Regions from separate parts of the Aestuariirhabdus litorea genome, predicted to be linked through region 2. Evidence: predicted binding sites of a transcription regulator. Region 2 holds the regulator's gene; the other holds the start of a gene.
What was found. Region 2 encodes LexA, which represses DNA repair genes until DNA is damaged. Its sites were predicted from a motif close to TACTGTNTANNTANACAGTA; they were not measured.
Positions count from the first base shown of each region.

Region 1: recN (DNA repair protein RecN) is a predicted target of LexA. The motif match lies at 2,784-2,803, and genes of this name have one in related genera.

Region 1 is NZ_QWEZ01000002.1:1,279,165-1,286,940, forward strand. Features, by position in the region: gene D0544_RS16030 (RnfH family protein) at 1-24, shown strand, start outside; gene D0544_RS16035 (outer membrane protein assembly factor BamE) at 90-572, opposite strand; gene fur (ferric iron uptake transcriptional regulator) at 670-1,071, shown strand; gene recN (DNA repair protein RecN) at 1,086-2,756, opposite strand; gene grpE (nucleotide exchange factor GrpE) at 2,957-3,562, shown strand; gene dnaK (molecular chaperone DnaK) at 3,719-5,638, shown strand; gene dnaJ (molecular chaperone DnaJ) at 5,764-6,900, shown strand; gene dapB (4-hydroxy-tetrahydrodipicolinate reductase) at 6,915-7,718, shown strand.
Region 2 is NZ_QWEZ01000001.1:1,301,890-1,309,665, reverse strand. Features, by position in the region: gene nagZ (beta-N-acetylhexosaminidase) at 1-592, opposite strand, end outside; gene D0544_RS06035 (L,D-transpeptidase) at 635-1,114, opposite strand; gene D0544_RS06030 (TetR/AcrR family transcriptional regulator) at 1,178-1,807, opposite strand; gene lexA (transcriptional repressor LexA) at 1,992-2,591, shown strand; gene D0544_RS06020 (hypothetical protein) at 2,669-2,899, opposite strand; gene D0544_RS06015 (DUF6586 family protein) at 2,966-3,424, opposite strand; gene topA (type I DNA topoisomerase) at 3,421-6,063, opposite strand; gene D0544_RS06005 (DUF1653 domain-containing protein) at 6,207-6,428, opposite strand; gene fadA (acetyl-CoA C-acyltransferase FadA) at 6,487-7,662, opposite strand; gene fadB (fatty acid oxidation complex subunit alpha FadB) at 7,694-7,776, opposite strand, start outside.

The DNA.
Region 1 (7,776 bases), on a different contig from region 2:
AAGACCCGTAAAGCGGCTGACTGAAGCGTTTTCGTTGGAAAAAAGGCCGCTAACGAGCGGCCTTTTTTGTGGGCGAACCCAGGGTGAGCTTATTGGGGAGTGCCTATATTGGGACTACCGATCTCGCGCGGTTCCTGAGAAGCCGCTGCGGGGTCAACCCCCTTGGCTTTCTGCTCTTCGGTAAGATCCTGCAGCAGCTCTTCGGTGCGCTGTCGTTGCTGCTGCTCGGTCAGGCTGATCCCCGAGTTGGGGCGGTAATCGCCGGCGAGCTGCCGGAGTTCGCCATTTTCAAAGAAGATGCTGAGGATCTGCTGGCTGCGCTCGTTGCCACCGCGCTGGGTGCTGTAGATGTAGTCCCAGCGGTTGGGGTTGAAGGTGCTGACCAGCAGGGGGGTGCCCATCACAAAGCGCACCTGGCGCTCGGTCATGCCGGGGCGAAGCTGGTCGACCATCTCCTGGGTGATCACGTTACCCTGGTGGATGTCGATCTTGTGAACGCCGGGAAAACCGGAGCAGCCGGCAAGGGTTGCCAGGGTGAGGCCGAATAGACCCTGTTTGAGTAAGTTGTACATCTTGGGGGAGCGCTTTCACTTGGTTGGCTGATAATGTGATAATACTACTCGATATTGTTTGATCTGCTAAGGGTCAATCGACAGCAAAGGAGTCGTTGTGGAAGAGCAAGACATTAAAAATGCCGGCCTTAAGGTAACTGCGCCGCGGGTAAAGATCCTGCAGTTACTGGAGTCTGCCCCCAACAGCCATATGAGCGCCGAAGATGTTTACAAGGCGTTGATGGAGTCAGGGGAGGATGTGGGCCTGGCCACCGTCTACCGGGTCCTGACCCAGTTTGAGGAGAAGGGCTTGCTGGTTCGCCACAACTTTAATGACGGTCGCTCCGTGTTCGAGATCGCCAAGGATGACCACCACGACCATATGGTCTGTGTGGACACCGGCAAGGTAGTTGAGTTCTTCAGTCCGGAGATCGAGCGCCTGCAGAATGAGATTGCCGCCAAGCATGGCTACGAGCTGATGGACCACAAGCTGGTCCTCTACGTTAAAAAACGCTCCTGACCGGCGGCGCGCCATCAGGACCCGGCGCGTTCCAGCATCTCGCGGGCGTGGGCGAGGGTCTGATCGGTCATCTTGACCCCTCCCAGCATCCGCGCCACCTCCTCTACACGCCCCTCGCCCTGAAGCGCTTCGATGCGGGTATGGGTGTGGTTGCGCTGGGCCTGTTTCTGCACCTGCAGGTGCTGGTGGCCCTGGGAGGCGACCTGTGGCTGGTGGGTGACACAGATGACCTGGCCGCCGGCTTCCCCTAGCTGGCGCAGGCGGAGCCCCACCACCTCGGCAATGCCGCCTCCGATCCCCACATCGACCTCGTCGAACACCAGGGTGGGAATGGTGCTGGTCTGGGCGTTGATCACCTGGATGGCAAGACTGATGCGTGACAGCTCACCCCCGGAAGCCACCTGCCGCAGGGGGCGGGCGGGTTGTCCGGGATTGGTGGTAACCATGAACTCGACGCTCTCCAGGCCGCTGGCGTTACCCTCCTCCAGCGGGGTCAGCTGAACGCTGAAACTGCCCTGGGGCATGCCCAGCTGACGAATCTGCTCGCTGACCGCCCTGGCCAGTTTCGGGGCCGCTTTCTCACGCGCCTGGCGTAGCTTCTGGGCCTGGGTCTGGTAATGCTGGTGCAATGCCTGCACTTCGCGCTCGAGCTGCTCAAGCTGTTCGTCGCTGCATTGCAGTTGGGCCAGCTCTTCGCTGATCTGCTCGCTCAACGAGATCAGCTCCAACGGCGTGGTGCGATGCTTGCGGGCAATACTGTTAAAGCTGTTGATCCGCTCCTCCAGCTCAAAGAGGCGCTCCGGATCGGCTTCAAAATGGTCCAGGTAGTGGTTGAGGGTGCCGCAGGCCTCCTCGATCTGGATGCGCGCGCTGGTGAGCAGGTCGACCCCCTCCTGCAGCTGGGGGTGGTTGGCGGCGATCTCCTGCAGGAGTTGCAGGCTGCTGTTGAGTTGCTGCAGGGCGTTGCCGGAATCGGATTCGGCGCACAGCTGTACCACGTGCTGGCAGCTTTGCACGCACTGACCGGCGTTGGACTGCTGGCGGTATTCGCTTTCCAGCTCCTCATATTCACCGGGCTGGGGGTCGAGCAGGTTGAGTTCGTTCAGCTGGTAGCTGAGCAGCTGGGCCCGTGCGCTCTCCTCCTCGCTGGCATTGCTGAGGCGTTCGTACTGTTGGCGCTGGCGCTGCCACTGTTGCCAGATTTGGCGCAGCTGGGCGCTGAGTTCATCGCAGTCGGCCCAGCGGTCGAGCAGGCGCTGGTGGGTCTCCCGCTTGAGCAGTGACTGGTGCTCGTGCTGGTTGTGGATGTCGATCAGCATCTCCCCCAGTTCCCTGAGGTCGGCCAGGGGAGACGCGGTGCCATTAATATAGCCGCGGGAACGTCCCTCTCGGGTGATGACCCGGCGCAGGATGCACTCCTGCTCCTGGGCCAGGTCCCGCTCGCCAAGCCATTGCAGCGCCTGCGGGCAGTGGCTGAGGTCGAAGCTGGCGAGGATTTCGGCGCGCTCCCCCGTCTGCCCAACACTCGCGGAGTCGGCTCGGTCTCCCAGCGCCAGCCCAAGGGCGTCGAGCATGATCGATTTGCCCGCGCCGGTCTCGCCGCTGACCACGGTCATGCCGTGCTCAAGGTCGAGGTCGAGCTGGTCGACGATGGCAAAGTTGCGAATTGAGAGATGGGTAAGCATCGCGAGTCTCCGGAAACGGATCAGTATTGCTGTTCATATATACAGTATTTTGCCGGTTTCGCGCAATGCTTGTAAAGGGGGGGGATTTAATCGGGCCAAAGCCCTTGAAACTTTGTGGAGTAACCCCATATAGAGCGCACTGACCTTGAGTTGCGGAGGCTGTTGTCCTCCGTGTGGACCGAATTGCGAGAGATAGACGGATGAGTGACAACAAGCCGAACCCCGAACAGAGCGAAGAGATGCAAGCCGAGCAGCCCCAGGCGGAGCAGGAGTCGGTAGAGGAGCCGGTGGCCGGCGAAACCGAGCAGCAGGTGGCGACTCTGCAGGCCGAGCTTGAGGCGGCGCAAGCGGAGTTGGCCAAGGCGGGTGAGCAGGTGCTGCGCATCCAGGCCGATGCCCAGAATGTGAAGCGTCGGGCGGAGCAGGATGTGGAGAAGGCGCACAAATTCGCCCTCGAGAAGTTCTCCCTCGATCTGTTGCCGGTAATCGATAGCCTTGAGCGGGCGGTAGAGAGTGCCAACGTCGAGGATGAGGCGCAGAAGGCGATGGTGGAGGGGATGCAGATGACCCTCAACATGTTCCAGAGCGCATTGGGCAAGTATGGCGTGGTAGCGATTGAGCCGGTGGGGGAGCCCTTTGACCCCCAGCTGCACGAAGCGATGAGCATGCAGGAAAGCGCCGATGTCGAGCCCGGTACGGTGATTGCCGCCTTCCAGAAAGGGTACAGCCTCAATGGTCGCCTGGTGCGTCCGGCGATGGTGGTGGTTTCCAAGGCCGCGCAGTCAAAAATTGACGAGCAGGCTTGAAAGTCGCAAAAGCGCACGCATATAGAGTGACAGAAGTCGGTTCAGGCGGTGGGTGTTAAAGGCGTCGACAGGGACGTCGGTTGGACTGGACCGCACCGGTTTTATTATTCAGACAGAGATTGGCGCCCCAGCGGGGCGTGATTGGAGAGAGAAGAGATGGGAAAAATTATCGGAATTGACCTGGGAACCACCAACTCCTGCGTAGCTATCCTCGATGGCGATAAGGCCAAGGTGCTGGAGAACGCGGAGGGTGATCGCACTACCCCCTCCATCATCGCCTTTACTGACGATGGTGAAACCCTGGTGGGACAGCCGGCCAAGCGCCAGGCGGTGACCAACCCCAGCAACACCCTGTTCGCCATCAAGCGACTGATCGGTCGTCGTTTCGAAGACGCCGAGGTGCAAAAAGATATCACCATGGTGCCTTACAAAATCATCAAGGCCGACAACGGTGACGCCTGGGTTGAGGTGAAGGGCGACAAGAAAGCGCCGCCCCAGATCTCTGCCGAGGTTCTGAAGAAGATGAAGAAGACCGCCGAGGACTACCTGGGCGAGTCGGTGACCGAGGCGGTTATTACCGTGCCGGCCTACTTCAATGATTCCCAGCGCCAGGCCACCAAGGATGCGGGTCGCATCGCGGGCCTGGAGGTGAAGCGTATTATCAACGAGCCGACGGCTGCTGCCCTGGCCTACGGCATGGACAAGAAAGCCGGCGACAAGACTATCGCGGTCTATGACCTCGGTGGCGGTACCTTCGATATCTCCATCATCGAGATCGCTGACGTTGACGGTGAGCACCAGTTCGAAGTGCTGGCCACCAACGGTGACACCTTCCTCGGTGGTGAGGACTTCGACCTGCGCGTCATCAATTACCTGGCTGACGCTTTCAAGAAAGAGAGCGGTATCGACCTCAAGGGTGACCCGCTGGCGATGCAGCGCCTGAAGGAAGCCGGTGAGAAGGCCAAGATTGAGCTCTCCTCCTCCCAGCAGACCGACGTTAACCTGCCCTACATCACCGCTGACGCGAGCGGTCCCAAGCACCTGAACGTCAAGCTGACCCGCGCCAAGCTGGAGTCGCTGGTTGAGGACCTGGTGGACAACTCCATCGCTCCCTGCCGTACCGCGCTCAAGGATGCGGACCTCGATATCTCCGATATCGACGAGGTGATCCTGGTGGGTGGCCAGACCCGTATGCCGCTGGTACAGACCAAGGTGAAAGAGTTCTTCGGTCGTGATCCGCGCAAGGATGTGAACCCCGACGAGTCCGTGGCCATGGGTGCTGCCATCCAGGCGGGTGTCCTGTCCGGCGAGAAGACCGATGTACTGCTGCTCGACGTTACCCCGCTGACCCTGGGGATCGAAACCATGGGGGGTGTAATGACCGCCCTGATCGAGAAGAACACCACTATCCCGACCAAAAAATCGCAGGTGTTCTCTACGGCCGATGACAACCAGCCGGCCGTGACCATCCACGTCTGCCAGGGTGAGCGTAAGCAGGCGGCGCAGAACAAGTCGCTGGGCCGCTTCGACCTGACCGACATCCCACCGGCTCCCCGTGGCATGCCCCAGATCGAGGTGAGCTTCGACATCGATGCCAACGGTATCCTCAACGTGTCCGCCAAGGACAAGGGAACCGGCAAGCAACAGTCGATCGTGATCAAGGCCTCCAGTGGCCTGTCCGATGACGAGATCCAGAAGATGGTGGCCGATGCCGAGGCCAACGCCGAGGAGGATCGCAAGTTTGAGGAGATGGTTGGCGTACGTAACACTGCTGACGGCCTGATCCATGCGACCCGCAAGACCCTTGAGGAAGCCGGTGACAAGGCGACCGAAGAGGAGAAGAGTGCCATCGAAGACGCCATCAAGGAGCTGGAAGAGGCCCTGAAGGGTGACGACAAGGCGGCCATCGAGGCCAAGACCACGGCACTGACCGAAGCATCCTCCAGCCTGGCGCAGAAGATCTACGCCGAGCAGGCGGCCGAGGCGCAGTCCGGTGACGCCCAGCCGGAGGCCGATAACGGCGCCGACGATGCGGTGGACGCGGAGTTTGAAGAGGTTAAGGACGACAAGAAGTAAGGTCGTCCTGCCCGCCCTGGCGGGCCTGTGTTGTCGCAGCGCGGGGGATTATCTCCCGCGTTGCTGTATCAATCTGCACGAAGTGTTAGCGGCTACCACCAGGTTGGCCAGTCAGGAAAACGGATATGTCAAAACGAGATTACTATGAGGTGCTTGGGGTCTCCCGGGAGGTATCGGAGAAGGACCTGAAGAAGGCCTATCGCAGCAAGGCGATGAAGTATCACCCCGACCGTAATCCCAATGACCATACCGCCGAGGAGAAGTTCAAGGAGGTCAATGAGGCCTACGAGGTGCTTTCCGATGCGCAGAAGCGGGGCGCCTATGATCGCTATGGCCACGCCGGGGTGGATGCCAGCCAGGGTGGCGGTGGCTTTGGTGGTGCCGGTGCGGGCAGCTTCAGTGATATCTTTGGCGATGTATTTGGCGACATCTTCGGTGGTGGCGGTGGTCAGCGCAGCTCGGTACAGCGCGGCTCTGACCTGCGTTACCCCCTCGAGCTCTCCCTGGAGGAGGCGGTTAAAGGGGTGACCAAGAAGATTCGTATCCCCACCCAGGTCGAGTGCAACACCTGCAGTGGCAGTGGTGCGGCCAAGGGTTCCAAGCCGGAGACCTGTACCACCTGCGGCGGTGTGGGTCAGGTACGGATGCAGCAGGGCTTCTTCTCGGTGCAGCAGACCTGTCCCAATTGCCACGGCAGTGGCAAGCAGATCAAGGATCCCTGTCGCAGCTGTCATGGTGCTGGCCGGGTGCAGGAGTACAAGACCCTGTCGGTCAAGGTACCGCCCGGTGTCGATACCGGCGACCGCATCCGCCTGGCGGGTGAGGGCGAGGCGGGCGTCAATGGCGGCCCCTCCGGGGACCTCTATGTGCAGGTGGCGGTGCAGGAGCACTCCATTTTTCACCGTGATGGCAAACACCTCTATTGCGAAGTGCCCATCACCTTCGTGGATGCCGCCCTCGGTGGTGAACTGGAGGTACCTACCCTCGATGGTCGCGTAAAGCTCAAGGTGCCGCCGGAAACCCAGACCGGCAAACTGTTCCGCCTGCGCGGCAAGGGGGTTGCCCCGGTGCGCGGCGGCAGTCAGGGCGACCTGATGTGCCGGGTGATCGTTGAAACACCGGTCAATATGACCCGCGAACAGAAGGAGTTGCTGGAAGCGCTGCAACGCTCCTTCGAAGCCGAGGGAACCGGTAAACAGTCCCCCCGTAAAACCTCCTGGTTTGAGGGTGTGAAAAGCTTTTTTGATGACATGAAGTCCTGATGGAGAACGGTTAGATGGTGCGAGTAGCGGTTGTCGGTGCAGCGGGTCGCATGGGTCGGGTGTTGATTGAGGCCCTGAATGAAAACAGCGAGGCAGCGTTGGCGGTGGCAATCGACCGCCCCGACAGCAGCTTGCTGGGTGGCGACGCCGGCGAGCTGGCGGGTGTTGGCAAGTTGGGGGTCGAGTTGAGTGGGCGCCTGGCGGACAAGCTGGACCTGTTCGATGTACTGATTGACTTCACCCATCCCGAGCTGACACTGGCCAACGTAGAGCTGTGTCGTGAACATGGCAAGGCGGTGGTGATCGGCACCACGGGGCTGAGCGACGCGCAGAAGCAACAGCTGAAGGTGGCGGCCGAGGATATTCCGCTGGTGTTTGCTCCCAACATGAGCGTGGGGGTCAACCTCTGCTTCAAATTGCTGGAGCTGGCGGCCAAATCCCTGGGCGATGAGTACGATATCGAGATCATCGAGGCTCACCACCGCCACAAGGTGGACGCCCCCTCAGGGACGGCGCTGCGGATGGGGGAGGTGGTGGCTGATGCCCTTGGTCGCAATCTCTCCGAGTGTGCTGTTTACGGCCGGGAAGGGGTCACCGGGGCGCGTGACCCCAAGACCATCGGTTTCGAGACCATTCGGGCCGGCGATGTGGTGGGTGATCACACGGTGATGTTTGCCACTGAAGGGGAGCGGGTAGAGATTACCCACAAGGCTTCCAGCCGGATGACCTTTGCCAAGGGGGCAGTGCGGGCCGCTATCTGGCTTCAGCACAAGAGTACCGGGCTGTTTGATATGCAGGATGTACTGGAGCTGAATTGAGGTGGTGCGGCGCAAATCAGCATGGACAGGGGGGAGATAATTCCGTAAAATCCCGCCA
Region 2 (7,776 bases):
GCTGGGCGAAGGGGACAAGGTCCTGGCGGCGAATACTGTCGAGCGCTCTCGTATCGGTCGGTATGGCGATATGGGAGTCGGCCGTGACCCAACCATGCCCCGGGAAATGCTTGCCTGTGGCGGGCATCCCCGCTTCGTGCATCCCCTCAATGAGTGCTCCGGCCAGCACCGCCACCCGCACCGGATCTGCGGAAAAGGCGCGATCGCCAATCACATCGCTGCGCTTGAAATCCAGATCCAGAACCGGCGTAAAGCTGAAATCCACGCCGCAAGCAAGCAGCTCAGTCGCCAGTAGCCACCCGGTGTCTTTAAGCAGGTCGAGGGTCTCCTCGGGAGCCACGTTATAAAGCGCTTCAAAGCTCGCCATGGGCGGAAGCCGGGTAAAACCCTCGCGAAAGCGCTGTACCCGGCCACCTTCGTGGTCGACGGCGATCAGCAACGCAGGATTAGCTTGTCGGATCTGGCCGGTCAGTTGGGTTAACTGCTCTCGGCTCGCGAAATTGCGCGTGAAGAGAATGACCCCTCCACACTGTGGATGGGCCAACAAGGCTCGCTCCTGCGGGCTGAGTTCGCAGCCAGCAAGGTCCAGCATGAGGGGTCCAGGATCCTGTCTCAACCCACTACCTCCTAATGATCAGCGGTCTGAAATAATTACTTTTTCCCCGGTATGCACACGCCCAAAGAGGGTCAGTAGATCCGGGTTATGCATGCGAATACAGCCGTGGGATGCGGGGATGCCCATGGGCTCGGTGTCCGGTGTGCCGTGAATATAGATATAACGTGCCATGGAATCTACCGATCCGAGTCGATTAAAGCCGGGCTCTTCGCCACAAAGCCAGAGAATGCGGGTCAGTATCCAGTCTCGCCGGGGATACCTTAGGGCCAGCGCCGGCGTGTAGATTTCGCCCGTAGGTCGGCGGCCCACAAACACTGCGTTTTCTGGTGCCCCCTCCCCAATCAGTGCGCGTATACGATGCACCCCAAGTGGGGTCTGCTCGCTCCCTTTGCATTGGCCTGCTCCTTTGCTTGCGGTGGATATCGCAGCGACAAAGGGTGGGTAGCCATTTCGCTCATGGCGAAGTTGCTGTTGTGCAATCGAGATATATACGGTCAAAGTACCCCCTTGTGTGAGTGCTAGGGTACTGAAAAAGCTGCGCCAGTAAAACCGGGCTTTGAGCTAGTGTCGAAGCCCTGATGCGAGAAAGGGAACCATTCGATAAAGAATGGTAGCCACCGAGGGTTTCTCATTATAGTCACGCTCGGAGATCGCCTGCATGGCACTGAAGCCAGACATGGTAAACGCAAGGCTTCCCAGCATAAAGTTAACGCGCCAGTAGAGCTCGGCAGGGGTAAGGTTCGGGGTGGAGGCGGTTAGCAGCCTCATGTAGCGATTGAACACGCCCGAATAGGTTTCACGCATATAACGGCGCAGATGCCCTTGTGACTGGGAGAAAGCCAAGCCCAGTAGCCGCATAAAGACGGACAGATCGTTTTCGGAACGAGACTCTACCCGCAGCAGGGTATCGACCAGTAGCTTCAGGTGCTCCTCAACATTAGCGGAATCCAGGCTGCCCTGCTGCTCAACCCGCTCAAGCTCGGCATCCAGCAAAGCACAGAAGGGGTCCAGAAAACGGGCGAAGACCGCTTGAATGAGCGCCTTTTTAGAGCCGAAATGGTAATTGACTGCAGCCAGGTTGACTCCTGCCTGACCGGTTATGGTTCGAAGGGATGTTTCGGAAAAACCTTTTTCTGCGAACAGCTGCTCTGCTGCATCCAAGATTCGAACTACGGTTTTGGATTGAGCCATCGTTGTTATTCTTGCATCTATGTTTGTGTACGGTCGTTTCAAACATACGTTTGCATTCCCGCAATGTCAATCATTACAGGACCTTAGCGCCCCAAAACCAGAAGCGTGCAGTGTGTGCGTTTGCGACAGGGGATAAACTGTATATAATGACAGTTACTGTATAAATTCACAGAAAGGTAGGTCCATGCAAAAACTGACGGCACGACAGGCTGAGATTCTGGCATTCATCAAGTCCTACCTGGAGGATAGCGGTTTCCCCCCTACCCGAGCAGAGATCGCGAAAGAGCTGGGTTTCAAGTCACCCAATGCCGCCGAAGAGCACCTCAAAGCCCTGGCGCGCAAACAGGCCATTGAAATTATACCGGGAGCCTCCCGCGGTATTCGAATCCCGGACACCCGTGAGCAGGAGGGGTTACCTATTGTGGGCCAGGTGGCCGCCGGAAGCCCTATTCTGGCCATCGAACATATCGAGGAGCACTGCCCGGTTAAGCCCGACTTCTTCAGCCCCAGCGCGGATTACCTGCTGCGGGTGCGGGGTGAAAGCATGCGAGATATTGGCATCATGGATGGCGACCTGCTCGCCGTTCACAAAACCCAGAACGTTCGAAACGGGCAGATTGTGGTTGCCCGGGTAGAGGATGAGGTGACGGTAAAGCGGTTCCACAAAACCCGGAACCGGGTCACCCTGTTCCCGGAAAACGAAGAGTTTGCACCGATCGAGATCGACCTGTCCCAGGATCACTTCGAGATTGAGGGGTTAAGTGTTGGTGTGATCCGGCGTTAGCCGCAGATCGTCATAGAGAAAAGAGATAAGGTCCCTGATGGTTTAGCGCCACCAGGGTCAAGGGGCTCAATAGGCCATCAATGGACGGTACGGGGGGCTTCCATTGCAGAGGGATTTTCTGCCATGCTTCCGACTACCGCAATGCCAGCATTGATCATCGCCTTGGCCACTTCGACATGCCCCTCTTGCAGGAACAGCTTGGCCTCCTCGGAGAAGTCAATCGTCACCAGCGGCTCTTCATCGTCGGAGCGCTGAAGTACGATCTCACCGGTGGGGAGTTCAACAATTTCCAAATAAGATGCGGGCATGATCACGACTCTCGCTTGAGTGGACGACTAGTCTATCACTTTCCGCCCCTCACCACTACAGCGCCACTACCAGTGTGCCGAGGATTCCCTCAAGCGAGCTGCCAGCTGGCTGAGGTGGCGATGCCAGTCACGGCACTGTTCCGCATCCAGACCTCCACCGACCGCGATAGTGAGAGCACCACTGGCCGTATCCTCGTAGCGGACACGGGCATGAAGCATCTGGGATAGCCAACCCCGGGGGGCTTGTGCCAGAGACAGCAGCTCCATCAGCTCTGGACTGGTTTGACCTTGCGCGGCCAGCTCAGCGCATACCTGTTCAAGTTGTGCGCACTCCCCCCGATACCCGCAGCCCGCTGCCAGTTCTGCGCAGAGGGCGTTAAAGGCCCTGTTTAGCAGACACAAAAGCGCTTCAGCAAAGGCATTACCGAGCGGGGACCCCGACTTCAAATCAAGCGATGACCACTGCTCCAGCATCAGCCACACCTGATGCAGCGAGCGGTTGGTCACCTTGGTGGAATCACTCACGATTTACTTTTCCGCGGAGCGCCCTCTTCGACCCACACCCCGCCTTTAAAGGTCGCACGCCAGCCGGATGCCCTGCCCTTGACCTCGCTCATGACATATTGCTCCTTGGTTTTTCGGCTGTAACGGATAATGGCCGGGTTGCCATCGGGGTCTTGCCGCGGAGCATCGAGCAGGAAATGGTATTTCGGATCAAGTTCAGCCTGGTGCGGGAGCAGCTCAGCCACCAGGGGGGCGCGAGTTTCCCGGTTTTTAGGGAACTGGCTGGCTGCCAGAAACAGGCCCGCGGCCCCATCACGCAATACATAGGTATCCTCGACCTTTTCGCAGGCCAGCTCAGGCATGGGTATCGGGTCCATTTTGGGCGGAGCCGCTTCACCGCTGCGCAATAGCTTGCGGGTGTTCTTGCACTCCGGTCCGGTGCAGCCAAAATACTTGCCGAAACGCCCGGTCTTCAATTCCATTTGGGCGCCGCACTTATCGCACTCAAGGACTGGCCCTTCGTATCCCTTTATCTTGTACTGCCCCTGCTCGACCTCATAACCCGCACAGTCAGGGTTATTTCCACAGACGTGAAGCTTCCGGCTCTCATCAATCAGGTAGCTTTCCATTGCGGTACCGCACAGGGTACAGCGGTGCTTTGCACGCAACGCTTTAACCTCAGCCTCGTCGTCGTCAAGGGCGATGACCTCTTCTCCGGGGATCAGGTTAACCGTATTTTTGCAGCGCTCCTTGGGAGGCAATGCGTATCCCGAACAGCCCAAAAAGACCCCCGTGCTCGCGGTCCTGATCTGCATGGGACGGCCGCAGTCACTGCAGGGAATATCGGTCGGCGTGGGCTGGTTTGAGCGCATTCCCTGGTCGCTATTCTCTGCTTCGACCAGGCGTTCACTGAAATTCCGATAAAAATCGTCAAGTAGGGCTTTCCAGTCAAACTGCCCTTCAGCTACCTCATCAAGGCCCTCCTCCATGCGCGCGGTAAAGCCATAGTCGAGCAGGTCCGTGAAGGATTCGGTAAGGCGGTCAGTAACAATGTCTCCCATCTTTTCAGCGTAAAAGCGCTTCTGCTTGATGGAGGCATAACCCCGATCCTGAATAGTGGAAATAATGGAGGCATAGGTGGAGGGGCGTCCGATCCCCCGTTTTTCCAATTCGCGAACCAATGCGGCCTCGCTGAAGCGGGCCGGTGGTTTGGTATAGTGTTGTGCGGGATTGAGCTGCCGAAGGCTAAGGCCCTCTCCCTGGCTAAGCTTTGGAAGGATCACATCCTCCCCCTTTTTACCGGCCGTAGGCAGAATACGGGTGTAGCCATCAAACAGGAGCACGCGCCCCTTGGTCCGCAACTCGTAGTCACCGGCTGCCACGACAACACTGGTACTCAGGTATCGCGCAGGGTTGGTCTGGCAGGCGACGAACTGTCGCCAGATCAGATCGTAAAGCCGTGCCGCATCGGGCTCCACCTCCTTTAGCATAGAGGCTTGCGTGGTGACGGATGAGGGACGGATCGCCTCATGCGCCTCCTGTGCCCCCTCTTTGCTGCTATAGCGCACCGGTTGATCAGGTAAGTACTCGGCCCCATATTCACTCGCTATAAAGTCACGACAGGCCGACACAGCCTCTTCACTGAGGTTGGTCGAGTCGGTACGCATATAGGTGATGTGACCCGCCTCATAGAGACGCTGGGCCAGCATCATGGTTTTTTTCACGCTAAAGCCCAGGCGCGTACTGGCCGCCTGCTGCAAAGTGGAGGTAATGAAGGGCGGATTGGGTTTGGTTGAGGTGGGCTTTTCTTCCACCCGTGAAACCTCGTAGTGGGCATCTTTGAGGATTGCCAGCGCCTGATCGGTTTGCTCTTTACTGGTCGGCCTGAACCCTGAACCCTGGTGCTTGCTAACGTCAAGCTTGAGCGCTGCGCCAGCCTGAGTGGTACAGTCAGCATCTACCTCCCAAAACTCCTCCGGTACAAAAGCACGAATTTCACGCTCACGTTCAACCACCAGTTTGACGGCTACCGACTGCACTCGCCCTGCTGACAAGCCACGGGCAATTTTTGCCCACAGCAGTGGAGAAACCATATAACCCACTACCCGGTCCAGAAAGCGGCGAGCCTGCTGGGCATTGACGCGATTCATGTCGAGCGTGGAGGGCTCTTCGAAGGCCTCCTGTATGGCCTTTTTGGTAATTTCGTTGAAGACAACGCGGCGATACTTGCTTTCATCCCCACCAATCGCTTCACGCAGGTGCCAGGCAATCGCCTCCCCCTCGCGATCCAAATCGGTCGCGAGATAGATCTGGTCAGCATCTTTGGCCAGTCGACGCAGCTCGTCGACAACCTTCTCCTTGCCGGGCAGGACCTGGTAGTTGGCGGTCCAGCCATGCTCAGGATCCACCCCCATTCGGGCAATCAGCTGCTCACGCGCCTTTTTCTGCTTGTGCTCAGCCTTTGCCTCCGGGCTGAGTTTACGTGTTATCGCGGCCGACTTGGCACGCGCCTTGGCATCCACCGGTTTGCGCGCGCCACCACTGGTGGGGAGATCTCGAATATGGCCCACGCTGGACTTCACAATAAAATTCCGACCAAGGTATTTATTGATGGTTTTGGCTTTCGCGGGAGACTCGACGATAACTAATGATTTACCCATAGAATCCTGACTTCATGGCTAATGGAATGTGCCACCCTATCCGATAGCACCTAAATACTGCTTTTTTAGCAAAGTTGCGACATATATAAGGGCAGACTTTGCAGGGGTCAAGAAGAAAGCCCCTTCACATGACAATGAAAATGTTAGGGTTTTTCCCTGATCCAGGTGAAGCGAAGGCAAGAATGCCCCTCACTCACCACCTCGGAAGTAAACATATCCAGAGGCCGAACCCAGAGCTCCCGGTCCCCATAGAGTGGCTGGTAGAGCACCAGATACTCCTCGGTTTCAGAGTGGCGGGCAACGCCGTGAACCAGGTATTCATTACCTTTGTAATGGCGATAGACGCCGAGCTTTAAATCTTTCATTTTTTAGCCTGCAAATAAAAAGCCGGAGACAAGCTCCGGCTTTTTACTGGGTGACGGTTTAGACGCGTTCGAAAACAGTCGTAATCCCTTGCCCAAGACCGATGCACATGGTGGAGACGCCGATGCGACCACCATTTTGCTTCATGACGTTCAGGAGCGTACCCGAAATACGGGCTCCGGAGCAACCAAAGGGGTGACCCAGTGCGATAGCGCCGCCGTTCAGGTTTACCTTCTCCTCCATCTTGTCGAGCACTTTGAGGTCCTTGAGTACAGGCAGGGCCTGAGCAGCAAAGGCTTCATTGAGCTCGATGTGATCGACGTCGGAGATCTCAAGACCGGCTCGCTTGAGCGCTTTCTGGGTCGCCGGCACAGGACCATAACCCATGATCGCCGGATCCACACCAGCAACCGCCATAGAACGGATAACCGCCATCGGCTCAAGACCAAGGTCCTTAGCACGCTGAGCAGACATAACGATCATGCAGGATGCACCATCGGTAATCTGGGAGGAGCTACCGGCAGTCACCGTACCCCCTTTGGGGTTGAAAACCGGCCGCAACTGAGACAGCGACTCAACGGTGGTTTCGGGACGAATGGTTTCATCCTCGGTGAAGAGGCAGAGATTACCCGCCGCATCATGTCCCTGCATGGGGATGATCTCGTCGCGGAAGCGACCCTCAACGGTGGCCTGGTGGGCGCGCTGGTGGGAGCGTGCGGCGAACTGGTCCTGGGCCTCACGGGTAATTCCGTGCATCTTGCCCAGCATCTCAGCGGTCAGGCCCATCATGCCCGAAGCCTTGGCCGCATGGACGCTCAGCTGTGGGTTGGGGTCAACACCGTGCATCATGGAAACATGTCCCATGTGCTCCACACCGCCGATGACAAATACATCACCGTTGCCGGTCATGATCGCCTGGGCAGCAGTGTGCAGGGCAGACATGGAGGATCCACACAGGCGGCTGACCGTTTGGCCACAGGAGGTATGGGGGATTGGGGTCATCAACGATGCCATACGGGCGATGTTCCAACCCTGCTCCAGGGTCTGGTTCACGCACCCCCAGATCACATCCTCTACCTCGGCCGGATTAACGGCAGGGTTACGGGCCAGCAGGCCGGTAATCAGGTCTGCGGAAAGGTTTTCAGCACGCACATTGCGATACATGCCGCCCTTGGAGCGCCCCATCGGGGTGCGTCCGTAATCGACGATTACAACGTCTCTAGGATTTAAACTCATAGCTTGTTTCTCGCTTTAGATTCGGTGCTGATTAGTTGCCAAAGAAGGTTTTGCCGGCTGCCGCCATCTCGCGAAGTCCCTCGGTGGGGTGGTAAAGCGCGCCCAGGTGAGCGT